One region of the Streptomyces sp. NPDC048590 genome, then DNA from elsewhere that is predicted to be linked to it. Evidence: riboswitches for the same ligand, from Rfam matches in the RefSeq annotation. Region 1 holds a riboswitch; each other region holds the start of a gene.
What was found. Region 1 has a riboswitch for cyclic di-AMP ahead of ACGFNN_RS34280 (M23 family metallopeptidase). Riboswitches for the same ligand answer to the same signal wherever they lie in the genome.

Region 1 (4,248 bases):
GTGGCGACCGCTGGTGGCGCGGGCTGGGGGAGGAGGAGCGGGCGGAGTTCCTGGGGGTGCACGACGCGATCGCCCGGGACTACGGCGAGGCGCGGGCGGCGGGTCTCGGGCCGGGGAGCGACGAGGTGCAGGAGATCGCCCGCCGGCACTGCGCCTGGCTGTCGGTGACCACGGAGGTCACGCGCGCGTACGTGACCGGTCTCGCGGAGATGTATGTCTCCGATCCCCGCTTCGCGAGGAACTACGATCGCCACGGAGACGGAACCGCCGTCTTCGTACGGGATGCACTGACGATCCACGCGCAGCACCGGCTCCCCGGCTGACCACCGGGGTGCGGGGCGGCACGCTCCTCCCTTCGGCCTACGGCGTTGCGCCGTACGGCGAGGCTTCGGCAGGGCCGGGTGGGGCGCGGTACCGTCCGCAGCCGTGGGCGGACCGGGCAGGAGTGCACAGGTGGGGAAACAGGAGAGACGCCGCGGGGCATCCGGCGGGGGTGCGCGGTCGCGGATGTTCGTGCGCTACCTCCCCGCACTGATGATCTGCGTCGGGGTGGTGCTCGACATGGTGACCCCGCCCGAGGTCACGGCTGTCCCCCTGTTCGCGGCGGCTCCGCTGATCGCCGCCCCGTTCTTCTCCCTGACCTCCACCGTCCGTACCGGGGCGGCCGCGTTCCTGGTGGTGCTCGCCATCCGCATCTCGGACGGCCGCCTCGACGAGGTCGTCCCGATCACCGATCTGCTCACCGTGCTCACGGTGTCCGCGCTCTCCCTCGTCATCAACCGGGTGGTGCGACGCGGCAACGAGCAGCTGGCCTCGGCCAGGGTCATCGCCGAGACCGCTATGCGGGCGGTGCTGCCGGCGCCCGAGGATCGGATCGGCGGGCTCCTGGTCGCGGCACGCTACGAGGCGGCCCAGGCCGACGAGTTCGTGGGCGGCGACCTCTTCGCCGTGACCGACACGCCGTTCGGGGTGCGCCTGGTGGTCGGGGACGTACGCGGGAAGGGGCTGGACTCCGTGGCGGCGGTGGCCGTCGTCATCGGGGCCTTCCGGGAGGCCGCGGAGCAGGAGCGTTCGCTGGAGGGGGTCGCCCAGAGGCTGGAGCGGGCGCTGGCGAGGGAGGGCGCGAGGCGGGGCGGCTTCGATTCCGTGGAGGGGTTCGTCACCGCCGTGCTCGCTGAGGTACCGACCGGCTCGGACATCCTTCGGGTGGTCAACCGTGGCCATCCCGAGCCTCTCGTACTGCACGCGGACGGGGCGCTCGACGTCCTGGCGCCGACCGAACCCGCCCTGCCGCTCGGCATGGGCCTCGACGCGGGGCCCGACCGGTCGGACGAGTGGACACTCCCGGCCGGGGCGACGTTCCTGGCGTTCACCGACGGGCTCTCGGAGGCGCGGAACGCCGAAGGAGTCTTCTACGACCCTGCGGCCCGGCTGCGTGGCCGGCTCTTCCCGGGGCCCGAGGAGATGCTGTCGGCGCTCACCGACGACGTGCGCCTGCACACCGGAGGACGGTCGACGGACGACCTCGCGCTCCTCGCGGTCGGACGGCCCTCCCGGGGGCAGCCGGCCCGGCGGACGACGGTGAAGATCGTGGGACGGGCCGGTGAATGACCGGTCGCGACTTTCGGTAGTCGAAGGGTCTCACTACGCATAACATTTGACGCACCGTCAGAAAGTGGTGGCCGGATCGAAGGCCTTCAACTCGCCCGGTTGCGCCTGTTTGACCCCTTAAAGTCCAGGCCCCAGCCCCGAACGATCTGCCGGAACGGCTTGGAATCAAAGCCTGGTGTCTATTAACGTTCGATAACGCAGCGCGGTTGTACCTGTCGTCGCAAGAGGCGGCACCGTGCGCGGCGCCGAATTCCGCAAGGGAACCGGGGAACCACCTACATGGGGTGAATCGGGCACCTGTGTCTCGAGAGAGACGAAGGGGCCCGTAGGAGACCTTCCTGCTCCGAACCCGTCAGCTAACCCGGTAGGCGAGAAGGAAGGAAAGGAGAGCGCCCACGTGGCGTCGAACCAGCCTGCCCCCGAGGCTCCGTCATCGCTCAAGACCGGCAGCTTCGGTGATCCGGACAGGTCGTGGGAGGAATGGAACCCCACCGAGGAGTCCATCCGCCCTGTGCGCGGCCGTCATCGCGTGGCGAAGCAGCGCGGTCTCGCCCGTAGCTCCACCGTCCTCGGCGTCGGTGTCATCGCGGCCGTCGGCGCGGGTGGCATGGCCACCGCGCAGAGCAAGCCGCCGGTCTCCATCTCTCTTCCCGATTCCATCGCCGACAACCTTCCTGACGCCAAGTCACTGCCCGGCGTGGGCGCGTTCATGGGTGGCGACTCCGACTCGGACCGGCAGACCGCCGCACTGACCTCCCCGCTCACGACCGCGGGGATCACCGAGGCCGAGGCCGAGCAGGGCGCCACCGACGCGGGTGAGGCGCTGCGCGCCCGCATCCTCCAGCAGGCCGAGCAGCAGCAGGCCGGCGCCGACGCCGAGGCCAAGGCCGCCGAGGAGCAGGCGGCCGCCGAGGCGGCAGCCGCCCAGGCCGCGAAGCAGCAGAGCAAGGCCGAGGCCGACGCCGCCGCCAAGAAGAAGGCCGCGGAAGAGGCTGCCAAGAAGAAGGCGGAGGCCGAGCGTCTCGCCAAGCTCGCCGCGAGCTACGCCGTTCCGACCTCGTCCTACACGATCACCTCGACCTTCGGCCAGGCCGGTTCGATGTGGTCCTCGGGCCACCACACCGGGCTGGACTTCGCGGCTCCCACCGGCACGCCGGTCAAGGCCGTGCACGGCGGGACGGTGAAGTCGGCCGGCTGGTCCGGCTCGTACGGCTACCGGACGGTCCTGGAGCTCGACGACGGCACGGAGGTCTGGTACTGCCACCAGTCGTCGATGGACGTCACCGCCGGACAGAAGGTCACCACCGGCGAGACGATCGGCCGGGTCGGGGCCACGGGCAACGTGACGGGCCCGCACCTCCACCTGGAGATCCACACTCCGGACGGAACCGGCATCGACCCGATGGCCTGGCTGCAGAGCAAGGGTCTCTCGATCTGACCCCCGCGCCGCTCTCCGGCGCACCGAACCCCGGCGGTCCTGACGCACAACCCCCCGACGTCAGGGCCGCCGGTCCGTCTGTGACGGAACGGCACGATCAACGGGACCTGCGGCCGGCGGGGCGGCAGGTGGGGCGACGCGAGCGGGCCGTGAGGCCCACGGACGACCGGTGAAGACGAACGGCCGGTAAAGCGGAATACCTGCCTCACTTGCGTCGTTGACGCCTTCCATGACTTCTCTTCGCGCGCTCGGTTCATCCGGCCTCAAGGTCTTCCCCCTCGCCCTCGGTGGCAACGTCTTCGGCTGGACGGCCGACGAGCGGACGACGTTCGCCGTCCTCGACGAGTACGTGGCGTCCGGCGGCAACTTCGTCGACACCGCCGATTCGTACTCCGCCTGGGTCCCCGGCAACGAGGGCGGCGAGTCGGAGACCCTGATCGGCAAGTGGCTGGCGGCCCGCTCCCGTCGCGACGACGTCGTCATCGCCACCAAGGTGGGCGCCCACCCGGCGTACAAGGGGCTCTCGCCCGCCACGATCAAGGAGGCCGCCGAGGCCTCGCTGCGTCGGCTCGGCACCGACCACATCGACCTCTACTACACCCACTTCGACGACGAGACCGTCCCCGTCGAGGAGATCATCACCGCGCTCGACCAGCTGGTGAAGGCCGGGACCGTACGCGAGATCGCGGCCTCCAACATCAGCCCCGAGCGACTCCGCGCCTCCCTGGACTTCTCCGAGCGCGAGGGTCTGGCGCGTTATGTGGCGCTCCAGCCGCACTACAACCTCGTCTCGCGCGACACCTACGAGGGCGCGCTCCAGGACACCGCAGCAGACGCGGGGCTCGCCGCGGTCCCGTACTTCGCGCTCGCCTCGGGCTTCCTCACCGGCAAGTACCGCCCGGGCACCCGGGTCGAGAGCGCGCGCGCCGAGGGCGCGGGCAAGCACCTGGAGACCGAGCGCGGCCGCAAGGTGCTGGCGGTCCTCGACAAGGTCGCCCAGGAGCACGGCGCGGAGATCGCCACGGTCGCCCTGGCCTGGCTGGCGTCCCGTCCGACCGTCGCCGCGCCGATCGCCTCCGCACGCACCGTCGGTCAGCTGCCCGCGCTGATGGCCGTGGCCGGGCTTCGGCTGACCGAGGCGGAGCTGGCCGAGCTGGACGCGGCATCCGCCTGATCCATCCGGGCGCCCGGCGTCGCCC
Region 2 (4,248 bases), on a different contig from region 1:
CGACTGCGGGCGGCCGTTCGCTGGTACGCGCCGACCGGGCAGGCCAAGGGCTGGCGGCTGTGGATCGAGGGCTGGGCGTCCTCCTTGCGTGATCCGGTGCTCCGCGAGGTCGCCGGCGATCTCGACCAGCAGTGGAAGGCCGAGATGGCCGAGGTCATCGAGGAGGGCGCCGCGGCAGGTGAGTTCCACTGCGACGATCCGATGTCCGTGGCCTGGCGTCTCACCGCCCTCCTGGACGGGCTTGCCGTCCAGATGATGTCGTACGGGGGTCCGCTCTCGCGGGCCACCATGCTGCTGTGGGCCGAGGAAGCGCTCGCCCGTGAACTCGGCATCGACCACGACGCTCTGACCCGCTGAGGAGCGGCCGCCGCCCGGCTCCCGGACGGCGGCGGCTGCCGTCAGAGCGGAAGCAGATCCGGTCGCTTGGCGGCGACGTGGTCACCGGACGACTCCCCGCGAAGACGGCGGCCGATCCAGGGCACGAGGTACTCCCGCGCCCACTGGATGTCGTCACGGCGCACTTCGAAGGCGCCCCGCGGGATCTGCGGGGGCCACACCTGGTCGGGATCGGCCGGCACGTCGAGACCGAGGACCTGGGCGGCTCGCAGCGCCACGCGGGTGTGGCCCTCGGGCGAGAGGTGGAGCCGGTCGTTGTCCCAGGCCCGCCGGTCCTGGACCGACCGCAGGGACCACAGGTCGAGCACCGGGCAGTCGTAGCGGTCGGCGATGGACCGCACGTGGGCGGTGTACATGGCGATCTTGCCGCGCAGGTGCTTGAGCACCGGAATGCCACGGGTGTCGAAGCCGGTGGTGACCATGACCGTTCCGACCGTCCGGGTCAGGTCGGCGACCGCTCGCTCGAAGCGCTCCGCCACGTCGTCCGGATCGGATCCGGGCCGGAGGATGTCGTTGCCACCCGCGCAGAAGCTCACCAGATCAGGCGCCAGCTCCTTGGCCCGGGGGACCTGCTCCTCGACTATCTGGTCGAGGAGGCGTCCGCGTACGGCGAGATTGGCGTACCGGAAGTTCCCGTGGGGGTCGTCCGCGGAACCGGTCACCGCGTCGGGGGCGGGGAGCTGGTCCGCGAGCAGGACCGCGAACCGGTCCGCCCAGCCGACCAGCCTCCCGTCGGGGCCGGGGTCTCCGACGCCCTCGGTGAAGCTGTCGCCGATCGCCGCGTACGACCCGATGATGCCTCGTCTGTTTCTCGAATCGTCTGCCACAAGGGCATATCCTGCACCTTCGAATGTGACCTACGCGACCGTAATAAAGGGTTGACGGATGGTGAGAAAGACCACCCGGTCAGTTTTTGGTAAAGCCGGAATAAGGGGAGAGGGCGGTGCGCCGCAGCGCACCGCCCTCTCCCCTGCCCTCAGGTGACGTGACTCAGATGGCGACGCCGTGCGAACGCAGGTAGGCGATCGGGTCGACGTCCGAGCCGTAGCTCGGTCCCGTCCGGACCTCGAAGTGGAGGTGCGGGCCGGTGGAGTTGCCCGTGGAACCGGAGAGGCCGATCTGCTGGCCGCCGGTCACGGTCTGCCCGGCGGAGACCTCGAGGGAGGACAGGTGCGCGTACTGGGAGTACATGCCGTCGCTGTGCTGGATGACGACCTCGTTGCCGTAGGAACCGCTCCAGCCGGCGGAGACCACGGTGCCCGGGCCGATCGAGCGGACGCTGGTGCCGGAGGCCGCCTGGAAGTCGGAGCCGGTGTGGTAGCCGCTGGACCAGCTGGCGCCGGAAGCACGGTACTGGGTCGTGACGTTGGGGTTCTCGACCGGCGCGGCGTAGCCGGAGGTGTTGCTCTCGGAGGTGCCCGTGGCAGGGGTCCCCTCGGCCGGAGCGGCGGCCGTCTTCCCGGCCGGAGCCTGCCGCTCGGTGGCGGGTGCCGCTGCCTTCGCCGCGGAGGGCGTGGCCTCGGTGGACTTCGCGGCGGGCGCGGAGGCCTTCGCCCCGAGGGTCAGCTTCATACCCGGACGGATCAGGCTCGGGTTCTCGCCGACGACCTCACGGTTGTCCTTGTACAGCTTGTGCCAGCCGCCCTTGATCTTCTCCTTGACGGCGATCTTGGCCAGGTAGTCCCCGGCGACCACGGAGTAGGTCCGGGGAGCCTTCTTGGCCGCGGCCGCCGGGGCGCTGTGCGCCGCGGCGGACTTCGCGGCCGGCGCGGACTGCTCGGCGGCGTGGGCGCCGGTGGCGCCGATCAGCGGGAGGGCGAGAACGGCGCCGCCCGTCCCTGCGGCGAGGACGCCTCGGGATATCGGGCCGGTCTTCCTGCGACGGTGCTTGCCTCGTGCGGGCATGGGGGAATTCCTCTCCGGCGCCTGCGAGGTGAGCTGTCGGGTTCGGACTGGAGATGCCCGGCCGCGGTACGCGACTTGACCCCTAGCCGCCCGGATCCCCCCGGACGGCGACTTACCTGGTTCCCCCGCTCCTGCCACACGTGAGTCGGTTCGGATTCCGGTCGGCGGCAGGATTAGGCGTTCCGTCCGGATTGACCGTGACGTTAAGCGAGCCCGGACTCCGCGAACAAGCGCCGGATTGCGGAGTGGAATGGAGAGGTCAATTCCGGCGCGGAATTACCGTCACACTCCGTGGATTACAGATCTTGGCTTTCCGTGTGGCACCAGGAAGGCCCTCGCGCGCATTCGCCACACACCGTCACGGATATGATCCCGCTCACCCATCGCGGCCAAGCCGTCACACAAGATGCGTATGTTATTCCAAATGCATCAATACGGACATCTCATTACTGGTCGCGCTAAATCAGATCGAAATGTCGCCGTGAGGCCGGGGCACCGAAGCGATTGCTCGATGCAGCCATGTCGTATCGTCGCGAGCGTGCCCCGTCGGCGAGCGGCGCCGGCGCCCGACACCCCAGGAGCCCTTGTGACGCAGCTGCCAGAGGTCCCGCCGGCCGGCCCCGAACCGACGGACGTCGATCTCACCGGTGTCCGTAACTTCCGTGACGTCGGCGGACTTCCCACCGTGGACGGGCGCACCGTGCGTTTCGGGCGCCTCTACCGCAGCGGGCACCTCGCCCACGCCACCGAGGCGGACGCGGCCTTCCTCTCCGGACTCGGTCTGCACACGGTCTTCGACTTCCGCAACGCCGCCGACCACAAGCTCGACGGCTACGACGTGGACCTGCCCGGCGTCCGCAACGTCAGCATTCCGCTCTCCGACCCGGCCGACGGCGCCGAGTTCTGGCGACTCGTGCGTGACGGCAACATCGAGCAGCTGCGCTCGATCCTGGCGAACGGCAAGGGCACCGACCGCATGGTCGCCTCCTACCGTTCGATCATCAGGGACCGCACCTCCGAGCACAGCCGCGTGCTCCACGCGCTGGCGGAGGACAGCGTGCCGGCCCTGATGCACTGTGCGGCGGGGAAGGACCGGGCCGGCCTCTCGATCGCTGTCACCCTTCTCGCGGTGGGCGTGGACAGGGAGGCCATCGAGGCCGACTACCTCAAGTCCAACGACGCCCACCGCCGCTACAAGGTGAAGCGCAGCGACACGTCCGCCACGGGTATGTCCGAAGAGGTGATGGAGCTGCTCAATCCGCTCTTCGGCGCGCACTCCGACTACCTCGCCGCCGCGTTCGCCACCATCGACGAGATCTGGGGCGGCACCGACCGGTACCTCCTCGAAGGGCTGAAGGTCAGCCCCGAGACCCGTGAGAAGCTGCGCGACCGCCTGGTCGAGGGCGCCTGACGCCCTGGACGCCGCTTCCTCGGCCACGCTCGGACTCGTGGTGGGCGAGAGGGCTCACCCCTCGCCCGCCACGGTGAAGAGCAGGAAGAGGAATGCCGCAACGATGTGGCCCGCCACCAGATAGGCGAAGAGACGGATCACGACGCCACGGGGCATGCGCCGCTCCTGGGTGTCCTGGCCCTTGGCCCCGCGCGGGGTCAGCGGGTCGAAGTTCTCCGAATCGGACATGACGGTCCTCTCTCACGGCCCGGGGGCCTCGGTGACGGGAGCGACGCACCGTGCGGCGCGCGCGGGGATCAGAGCCGGTGGGCCCCACTGCCCGGGCACAGCTCGGCGACCGGGCTCTGCAGCAGGGTGTGGACGAAGAGCAGGCTCGCCCCGTCCGCGTCGAGTGCCCCGATCCGGTGCGGGGTGAGCGAGTCGAAGTGCGCGCTGTCACCGGGGCCGAGGTCGTGGACCGACTCGCCGAGCACCACCCTGAGCCCGCCTTCCAGGACGTACAGCCACTCCTCGCCCGGGTGGACGCGCACGAGGTC
Region 3 (4,248 bases), on a different contig from region 1:
CACGCCATGCCTGCTGCAGCGAACCGTCGTGCGGTGGCGGCCATCCTGCTCGTGCCCCTGATCGCGACCCTCGCGCTCTGGGCCTTCGCCTGGCCGGCGTCCAGGATCGCGCCGCGCGATCTGCCCGTGGGCGTCGCCGGAGCGGCCCCCGCGGCGGAACAGATGGAGAAGCGATTCGAGCAGCGTCCCGGCGCCTTCGAGATCCACCGCTACGACGACGCGGACGCCGCCCGTACCGCGATCGAGGACCGGGTCGTATACGGCGCGGTGGTGATCACGGAGCAGGGTCCGCAGCTGCTCACCGCGTCGGCAGCGGGGCCGGTCGTCGCCCAGCTCCTGACCGAGGCCGTCGGGTCCGCCGCACCGCCCGGAACCGAGGTCCCGGTCACGGATGTCGTCGCGGCGCCGAGGACCGACCCTCGCGGCAGCGCTCTCGGGGCGAGCATCCTGCCGCTGGCGATCGCGGGCGTGGCCGCCGGTGCGGTCGTGACCCTGCTCGGACTGCGAGGCGTCCGGGGCATCGGGGCCCTGGTAGGCGGGGCCGCCCTGGTCGGGATCGCCACCGTGGCCGTGACCGACAGCTGGCTGGGCGTGCTCACCGGGGACTGGTGGACCGAGGCCGGCGCCGTCGGACTGACCGTACTGGCCATCGGAGCGCCGGTGGCCGGCCTCGCCGCGCTGATCGGAACGCCGGGCATAGGTCTGGCGGCCCTGCTGATGGTGCTGCTGGGGAACTCGTTCTCCGGCGTCACCAGCGCCCCCGAACTGCTTCCGGAACCGGTCGGCGTCCTCGGCCAGTGGCTGCCGCCGGGCGCGGGCGGCACGTTGCTGCGCTCAGTCGCGTTCTTCGACGGGAACGCCTGGGCCGCGCCCACCACGGTCCTGGCGGCCTGGGCCCTGTTCGGCCTGGTCGCGGTCCTGGCAGGCGGTCGCGGCAGCGGCCGTACGCAGGCCGCGCCGCGGACCACGGCCGGCAAGCGCGAGGCGGCCCTCGCCGGCTGAGGGGACCCGGCACGACGGAGGCCGCGTACTCCCCGCCGAGATGCGGGCAGTACGCGGCCTCCGCGGCGAGCACGCCCGTACGGGCCGTCAGTCGTCCCGGTCGGAGCCTCGGCGCTCAGCGGCGATCTCGAGCACCGGCCTTCGGCGGACCGCGCGCATCACCCGCCCGGCAGACCGGTCGGCGTCCGGTCCGGCCGGCGGTTCATTCCGATGGGGCGCGCCGCCCACCGGGCCGGTAGGCCTCTGAAGCAACTTGCCCGGCGGGACGTTCACGGCGACGACGGCACTCCACGACACCACGCGATACCTGACCTGCGAGGTGGAGGTTGCCGCCCGGGGCGGCCGTCCGCGTACTCCTCGGGGCGGGCGCGCCGGTGCACCGACATGCCCCGCCCGGAGCGCGGGTAGTCATCCAGCAACCCGCCCTGGGCCGCCCTGGGCGAACTCGTACAGGGCCGGCCCTCCGGCCTGGACGTCCACGTGGGCGAGTTGGCCCGCGAGCACGAACCGCTCACGGCCGTACCGGCCCGCCTCACAGGCCGTTCGCACCGGGAGATCAGCAGGGCATCGAACGGGACACCGTCCTCGACGACGCCCCGGCCGCGCTCGCGTTCGGGCTGGTGGACCACGTACCGGAAGCGCAAGCCGCCCCAGCCGCCGCAGCCCGCGAGGTGAACGCCCGATGCTCCCTTCCTCGTTCCCGCCGCTCCCCGCCCTGACCCGCGCCGAGGCCGAGTTCGTCGACTGCTACCTGGAGGTGCTCGACCAGGTCGGCCGCATCAACCCGGCTCGCGACGGCGACACCTACCGAGCACTCAGAGCCGCACAGGCCCTCGCGTCGCGGGCCGTCGCGCTGCGCGAAGCGCTCGCGTTGATGCACGAACGGGGCGAGTCGGAGATCCACGCGGAGACCCTGGCGAGGGTTCTGCGGATCCTGGACGGGGAGCGCCGCGCGGCGCGGGTCGCCGTCCCGCCGACTGCTTCGGACTGAATCCGGAGCCACCGGATCGGGCCCGTGGGTCGGCCTTTCGGCGGTTTTTCACGACACGCCCGATGGTGCGACGAGTTTTCCTCGCTCGTTCAGCGTAGGAGGTCCCCCTCACGAGGGACAGATCAACTTGCGTGACGGGCGCGGCCACGTACCGGAATCAACAGCTCCACCGCTGGTACACGGCCGGTGGGGCGCCAGGACGAAAAACTCGGCCCACGTCCGCCCACTCGATCGGACGAGCAACGACGAATGACACATATCGACATTTCCAAGAGGAAATCCGGCAGACCTTGCGTAAAGATCCCTGGGACGACAAGAGCCCCCGCCACCGCGGCGGGGCGGTCCGGGCGGACGCCGAGTCCTGCCGCCGCCCGGATGACTGGTCGACAGAAGTGGATCGGCAGGAGTGGAGGACCCGAGCACAACGGGCCGGCCGGAGTTCCGGACGGCCCTCGGGGTGAAGCCGCACCGCGCGGCCGGGCAACTTCGCCAGCCCGAACCCGACAGGTCATCCTTCACAGGCGGCTGACGAAGGGTTGCGCATGACTGCGCAGGTTCATGTCCCGTCTCTGTTCGCCCGGGTCGGCACGGCCTCGGTTCTCGCATTCGCCGTAGGCACCACGATGCTGGCCCCCGGATTCGTGAACGACGCCGAGGCCGCCGCTCATTCGGCCACAGCGCTGAAGATCGCCGCCTCCAAGAAGGGCGCTCCGTACAGATGGGGAGCCACCGGCCCCCATCGCTTCGACTGTTCGGGGCTCACGCTCTACTCGTTCAGGAAGGCCGGGAAGAAACTCCCCCGCACGGCCCAGCAGCAGTACAACAAGACCCGCCATATCTCCAGGTCGCAGCGGCAACGCGGCGACCTGGTCTTCTTTCACGCGGGGCGCAGCGTGTACCACGTGGGCATCTACGCGGGGAACGGAAGGATCTGGCACTCGCCGAAGACCGGGGCCGTGGTCCGGCTGGAGAAGATCTGGTCCGGAAACGTCTGGTACGGGAGGGTCCACTGATCCTCCCGTCCACCCGGTTCAGTGCAGCAGGGGCCCGGTCACCAGGACGAGTCCCAGCGCGGTGAGCGCCGCGCCGCTGCCGCCCTCGACGACCCGGGCGGCACGCGGCCGGCGCAGCCACGGGCCCAGTCGGTCCACCATCAGGGCCACGCCCGGGAACCAGACGAGCGCGAGCAGCACGACCACCGAGGCCAGGAGCAGTGTCCTGGGCAGCGGTGGTGTGCCGTCCGGTACGAACTGCGGGAGGAGGCTGAGGAAGAGTACCGGCGCCTTCGGGTTGAGGGCGTTGGTAAGGAAGCCCTGGCGCAACGACCGTCCCGCTCGCGGCGCCACCTCTCCCCCGGTCTCCGGCCGTGCGGCCTCCGCGGACCTCCGGCGCACCGCGTGGAGACCGCTGAGGCCGAGGTACAGCACGTACACGCCGCCGAGCAGTTGTACGGTGCGGAAGAGAGCGGGCATCGTGACGAGTACGGCGGCGAGTCCGGCGACGGCCAGCGTCGTGTGCACCACGAGACCACCGGCGACCCCGACCGCCGTGGCCAGGCCGGACCGGCGGGATTCGAGCGAGTTGCGTACGACCACGGCGAAGTCGGCACCCGGAAGGGCGACCATTCCCGCCGCCACCGCGACGAATGCGAGCAGTTGTGCGTCCATACGTCCACACTGACGGCGCCAGGCCTTTAGCGTGTACTTGGAATCTTCTGGGTCTGCCAAAAGGAACGCTTAATGTACGACCCGACGCGGCTCGCGGCCCTGGTCGCCGTGGCCGAGGCCGGCTCGATCACACGCGCCGCCGCGCGACTCGGTTACACCGCTCCCGCGCTCTCCCAGCAACTGGCCAAGCTGGAGCGGGAGGCGGGAGCCGAACTGCTCGTCCGGCACCATCGCGGCGCGCGTCTGACGCCGGCCGGTGAGCTGCTCGCAGGGCGGGCTCGGCGAGTGCTGGACGAGATGGACCAGGCTCGGCACGAACTGGCCCGCCTTGCAGGGCTGTCGGGGGGCCGGCTGCGGGTCGGCACCTTCGTGACGGCGGGGATCCATCTTCTGCCGCCGGTACTGAGCGCCTTCCGAAGGGCGCACCCCGACGTGGAACTGGCCGTCACCGACTACGAACCACCCGCCGGGGTCGCCGCCGTGGCGGCGGGCGACGCCGACCTGGCCCTGACGCACGCCTACGAACCCGCGGCCGCCGAACCGCTGCCTGCGGGAGTGACCGCCGAGCTTTTGCTCGTCGAGGAGTTG
Region 4 (4,248 bases), on a different contig from region 1:
GTCCCCGCGCGTGCGCTCATGGCCGCCTACCGGCTGCCGCACGACGGCACCCGCGAGTGCGACGCCGCGGACCTCGCCCTGACCGTGCTCGGCGGCGGGGAGTCGTCCCGTCTGCACAACCGCCTGGTACGCCGCGACCGTACGGCGGTCGCCGCGGGCTTCGGGCTGCTCCGCCTGGCCGGAGCGCCCTCGCTGGGCTGGCTGGACGTCAAGACCTCCGGCGGTGTCGAGGTGCCGCAGATCGAGGCCGCCGTCGACGAGGAGCTCGCGCGCTTCGCCGAGGAGGGGCCCACCCCCGAGGAAATGGAGCGGGCGCAGGCGCAGTTGGAGCGCGAGTGGCTCGACCGGCTCGGCACGGTCGCCGGCCGTGCCGACGAACTGTGCCGCTACGCGGTCCTGTTCGGGGACCCGCAGCTCGCCCTGACGGCGGTCGGCCGGGTCCTCGCGGTGACGGCCGACGAGGTCAAGGCCGCGGCACAGGCGCACCTGCGCCCCGACAACCGTGCGGTCCTGGTGTACGAGCCGGTCGAACCTGCCGACGAGACGGACGGCACCGAAACGCACGAGGGGGCCGACAAGTGACCGACGCCGCCGTGACTGGAGTAGCGATGGAGTACCACCCGCAGCCGACCGCGGGCGAGGCCAGGCCCTGGGCCTTTCCCGCGCCCGAGCGAGGCGCCCTGCCCAACGGGCTGACGGTGCTGCGCTGCCACCGCCCCGGCCAGCAGGTCGTCGCCGTGGAGATCTTCCTCGACGCACCCCTGGACGCCGAGCCCGAGGGGCTGGACGGCGTGGCCACGATCATGGCCCGAGCGCTGTCCGAGGGCACGGACAAGCGTTCCGCCGAGGAGTTCGCGGCGGAGCTGGAGCGCTGCGGGGCGACGCTCGACGCCCACGCCGACCACCCGGGGGTCCGCGTCTCGCTGGAGGTCCCGGTCTCGCGGCTCGCCAAGGCCCTCGGCCTGGTCGCCGAGGCGCTGCGGGCCCCCGCCTTCGCGGAGAGCGAGGTCGAGCGGCTGGTGGCCAACCGCCTCGACGAGATCCCCCACGAGCAGGCCAACCCCGCGCGGCGCGCCGCCAAGCAGCTCTCCAAGGAACTCTTCCCCGCCACCGCGCGGATGTCGCGCCCCCGCCAGGGCACCGAGGAGACGGTCCGGCGGATCGACGCCGCCGCGGTGCGGGCCTTCTACGAAGCCCACTTCCGTCCGGCCACGGCGACCGCGGTAGTCGTCGGAGACCTCACCGAGGTGGACCTCGACGGGCTGCTCTCCGACACGCTCGGCGACTGGTCCGGCAACGCCGGCCAGCCGCGCCCGGTCCCCCCGATCACCGCGGACGACGCCGGCCGCGTGGTCATCGTGGACCGTCCCGGAGCCGTGCAGACGCAGCTGCTGATCGGCCGTATCGGCGCGGACCGGCATGACAGCGTGTGGCCCGCGCAGGTCCTCGGCACGTACTGCCTGGGAGGCACGCTCACCTCGCGGCTGGACCGCGTGCTGCGCGAGGAGAAGGGCTACACCTACGGGGTCCGGGCCTTCGGACAGGTCCTGCGCTCCACGTCTCCCGGCACGGCGTCGGGGGGAACCGGCGCGGCGATGCTGGCCATCAGCGGTTCCGTGGACACCGAGTCCACCGGCCCCGCGCTGGACGACCTCTGGAAGGTCCTGCGGACGCTCGCGGCCGAGGGGCTCACCGACGCCGAGCGTGAGACCGCCGTGCAGAATCTCGTGGGCGTCGCCCCGCTGAAGTACGAGACGGCCGCCTCCGTCGCGGGGACGCTGGCCGACCAGGTCGAGCAGCACCTCCCGGACGACTACCAGGCCGAGCTGTACGCCAGGCTGGCGGCGACCGGCACCGTCGAGGCCACGGCCGCGGTGGTCAACGCCTTCCCCGTGGACCGGCTGGTCACGGTCCTGGTCGGCGACGCCTCACAGATCGCCGAGCCCGTGAGGGCGCTCGGTATCGGCGAGGTGTCGGTCGTCACCGGCTGACACCGCAGCACATCACCGGCTGACACCACAGCACATCCGGAACCCCGGCGGTCTCGACCGCCGGGGTTCCGTCATCTGTCCGATTCGCCCGGTATCGCAGCTGTTTGCCCTGTGGGATGTCCGACAAAGGCCCCTATCCGTTTGGAGCGGATGAGCCGCCCGATCTAGCGTCGGCTCGGCTGTCCGCCGGACGAATGCCGCAACCGCGGCGACGGGCAGCCATCGCCGAGTCCCCGTCAGGCGCGAGCCTGGGGAGCCGGGGACCCATGAAGTCCCTGGGGTGAATCGGACCCCCGTACCTCGCACGAGGCCCGGGTGCCCGTAGGAGACCTTCCTGCTCCGAACCCGTCAGCTAACCCGGTAGGCGAGAAGGAAGGAAAGGACCAGCCACTCCATGGCGTTCATCCGTGCCACCGGGAAGCACCGTGCCCCGAGCCGCCTGACGCGCAAGGGCGCCGAGGTCGCCGGTATCGCGGCCCTGGCCACCGTCGGTGTCGTCGGCGCCACCGCCTCCCCGGCCCTCGCCGCGGACGCCGAGGCCGCCCCCGCCTCCACCGGTCTCACCCAGACCGTCGCGCTCGACACCTCCCTCGCCGCCCAGATCCAGGCGCAGGCCGAGGTCCAGCAGCACCAGGCCGAGGCCGCCGCCAAGGCGAAGGCCAAGGCGGAGGCGAAGGCAGAGGCCGAGCGCAAGGCGGAAGCCCGCGCCGAGAAGGCGCGCGAGGAGAAGGCGCGTGCGGCGCGCGCCGCCGAGCGTGCCCGGCTGAACGCCTTCCACCTCCCGGTCGCCGGATCTCACGTGACCACCGGTTACAAGTCCGGCGGCTCGCTCTGGTCCTCCGGCAGCCACTCCGGCGTGGACTTCCAGGCTGCCTCGGGCACCTCCGTCGTCGCCGTAGGCGCGGGCACGGTCGTCGAGGCCGGCTGGGGCGGCGCCTACGGCAACAACATCGTGCTCAGGATGAAGGACGGCACGTACACCCAGTACGGTCACCTCTCCTCCATCGGCGTCTCCGTCGGTCAGAGCGTCGGCTCCGGCGAGCAGATCGGCCTCTCCGGCTCGACCGGCAACTCGACCGGACCGCACCTGCACTTCGAGGCCCGCACCACCCCCGAGTACGGCTCGGACATGGACCCCGTCGCCTACCTCCGGGCCCACGGCGTCCAGGTCTGACGTCCGCTCAGCCCTTGGGCACACCACTTCGGCGAAGGCCCCGGCACCCTGTGCCGGGGCCTTCGCCGTGCTGTGACGACGGACCGCGCGGAAGGCTCGGCCGAACTGCGTTCCGGCCAAAAGATATACATGGATTCCGCCCCGCCATCGGAAATTCCCGCCGGTTGCAATAGAGTCACAGAACAGGCGTCGATCGGCCGCGTTTCGCGGGGATTAAGGCGGAGGTTCGGACATGCGCATTCCCGCGCATTCGGTATGCACGGCGATCCGTGACGACATCGTCTCCGGTGTCTACGAGCGCGGCAGCCGCCTCACCGAGGAGGTGCTCGCCCGCCGTTACGGCGTCTCCCGCGTCCCCGTGCGCGAGGCGCTGCGCACCCTGGAGTCCGAGGGGTTCGTCGTGACGCGCCGGCACGCGGGTGCCTGCGTCGCCGAGCCCACGGAGCAGGAGGCCGCCGACCTGCTGGAGATACGGATGCTCCTGGAGCCCCTGGGGGCCGCGCGTGCGGCTCAGCGCCGCAGCGACGCCCACCTCAAGGTGCTCCGCGGTCTGGTGAGACTGGGGCAGGAGCGGGTGCGCCGGGGCGAGGGGGAGGATCTGCGCTCCCTGGGGGGCTGGTTCCACGAGACGCTGGCCCAGGCTTCGGGGAGTCCCGCCCTGATCGCGCTGCTTACCCAGCTCAGGCACAAGATCGCCTGGATGTACGCCGTCGAGCAGCCGGTCCGTCCCGCTGACTCCTGGGCCGAGCACGGGGCCCTCGTGGACGCGGTGGCGCGCCGCGACACCGAGCGGGCCAGGGCCATCGCGACGCAGCACGCGGAGCGGGCCGCCGCCGCACACCGCCTGCGGCGTACGGAGCGGCAGGGGAGGCCGGAGGGTGCTCCCAGGGTGAGAACTTCGCAACACCCCGTAAACATCGCCGGAGCCCGTCATTAACAATGGGGCCGTATACAAAGAAGGTAATTGCCGGACGGCTTTATTTCTGCTGCCCTGATCCGGTAATTCCGAAGGTCTGTCCGGATTTATTTCGACGTCGTCCGGAAGCTGGAAAAGCCGCGGCTCCCGATGGGGTGCCGCGGCTT

Region 2: another riboswitch for cyclic di-AMP. It lies ahead of ACGFNN_RS24390 (peptidoglycan DD-metalloendopeptidase family protein); the one in region 1 lies ahead of ACGFNN_RS34280 (M23 family metallopeptidase).
Region 3: another riboswitch for cyclic di-AMP. It lies ahead of ACGFNN_RS04965 (C40 family peptidase); the one in region 1 lies ahead of ACGFNN_RS34280 (M23 family metallopeptidase).
Region 4: another riboswitch for cyclic di-AMP. It lies ahead of ACGFNN_RS32150 (M23 family metallopeptidase); the one in region 1 lies ahead of ACGFNN_RS34280 (M23 family metallopeptidase).

The regions. Positions count from the first base shown of each region.
Region 1 covers NZ_JBICWC010000020.1:17,631-21,878, reverse strand. Annotated here, with positions in the region: gene ACGFNN_RS34290 (MerR family transcriptional regulator) at 1-323, shown strand, start outside; gene ACGFNN_RS34285 (PP2C family protein-serine/threonine phosphatase) at 508-1,611, shown strand; cyclic di-AMP (ydaO/yuaA leader) riboswitch at 1,845-1,997, shown strand; gene ACGFNN_RS34280 (M23 family metallopeptidase) at 2,009-3,049, shown strand; gene ACGFNN_RS34275 (aldo/keto reductase) at 3,279-4,223, shown strand.
Region 2 covers NZ_JBICWC010000008.1:325,554-329,801, forward strand. Annotated here, with positions in the region: gene ACGFNN_RS24380 (TetR/AcrR family transcriptional regulator) at 1-357, shown strand, start outside; gene ACGFNN_RS24385 (SGNH/GDSL hydrolase family protein) at 399-1,223, opposite strand; gene ACGFNN_RS24390 (peptidoglycan DD-metalloendopeptidase family protein) at 1,387-2,301, opposite strand; cyclic di-AMP (ydaO/yuaA leader) riboswitch at 2,307-2,462, opposite strand; gene ACGFNN_RS24395 (tyrosine-protein phosphatase) at 2,888-3,712, shown strand; gene ACGFNN_RS24400 (DUF6126 family protein) at 3,767-3,940, opposite strand; gene ACGFNN_RS24405 (helix-turn-helix domain-containing protein) at 4,009-4,248, opposite strand, start outside.
Region 3 covers NZ_JBICWC010000002.1:104,661-108,908, reverse strand. Annotated here, with positions in the region: gene ACGFNN_RS04975 (ABC transporter permease) at 7-1,002, shown strand; gene ACGFNN_RS04970 (hypothetical protein) at 1,685-1,993, shown strand; cyclic di-AMP (ydaO/yuaA leader) riboswitch at 2,368-2,532, shown strand; gene ACGFNN_RS04965 (C40 family peptidase) at 2,536-3,006, shown strand; gene ACGFNN_RS04960 (LysE family translocator) at 3,025-3,660, opposite strand; gene ACGFNN_RS04955 (LysR family transcriptional regulator) at 3,733-4,248, shown strand, end outside.
Region 4 covers NZ_JBICWC010000014.1:111,265-115,512, forward strand. Annotated here, with positions in the region: gene ACGFNN_RS32140 (M16 family metallopeptidase) at 1-582, shown strand, start outside; gene ACGFNN_RS32145 (M16 family metallopeptidase) at 609-1,991, shown strand; cyclic di-AMP (ydaO/yuaA leader) riboswitch at 2,205-2,373, shown strand; gene ACGFNN_RS32150 (M23 family metallopeptidase) at 2,386-3,165, shown strand; gene ACGFNN_RS32155 (GntR family transcriptional regulator) at 3,398-4,102, shown strand.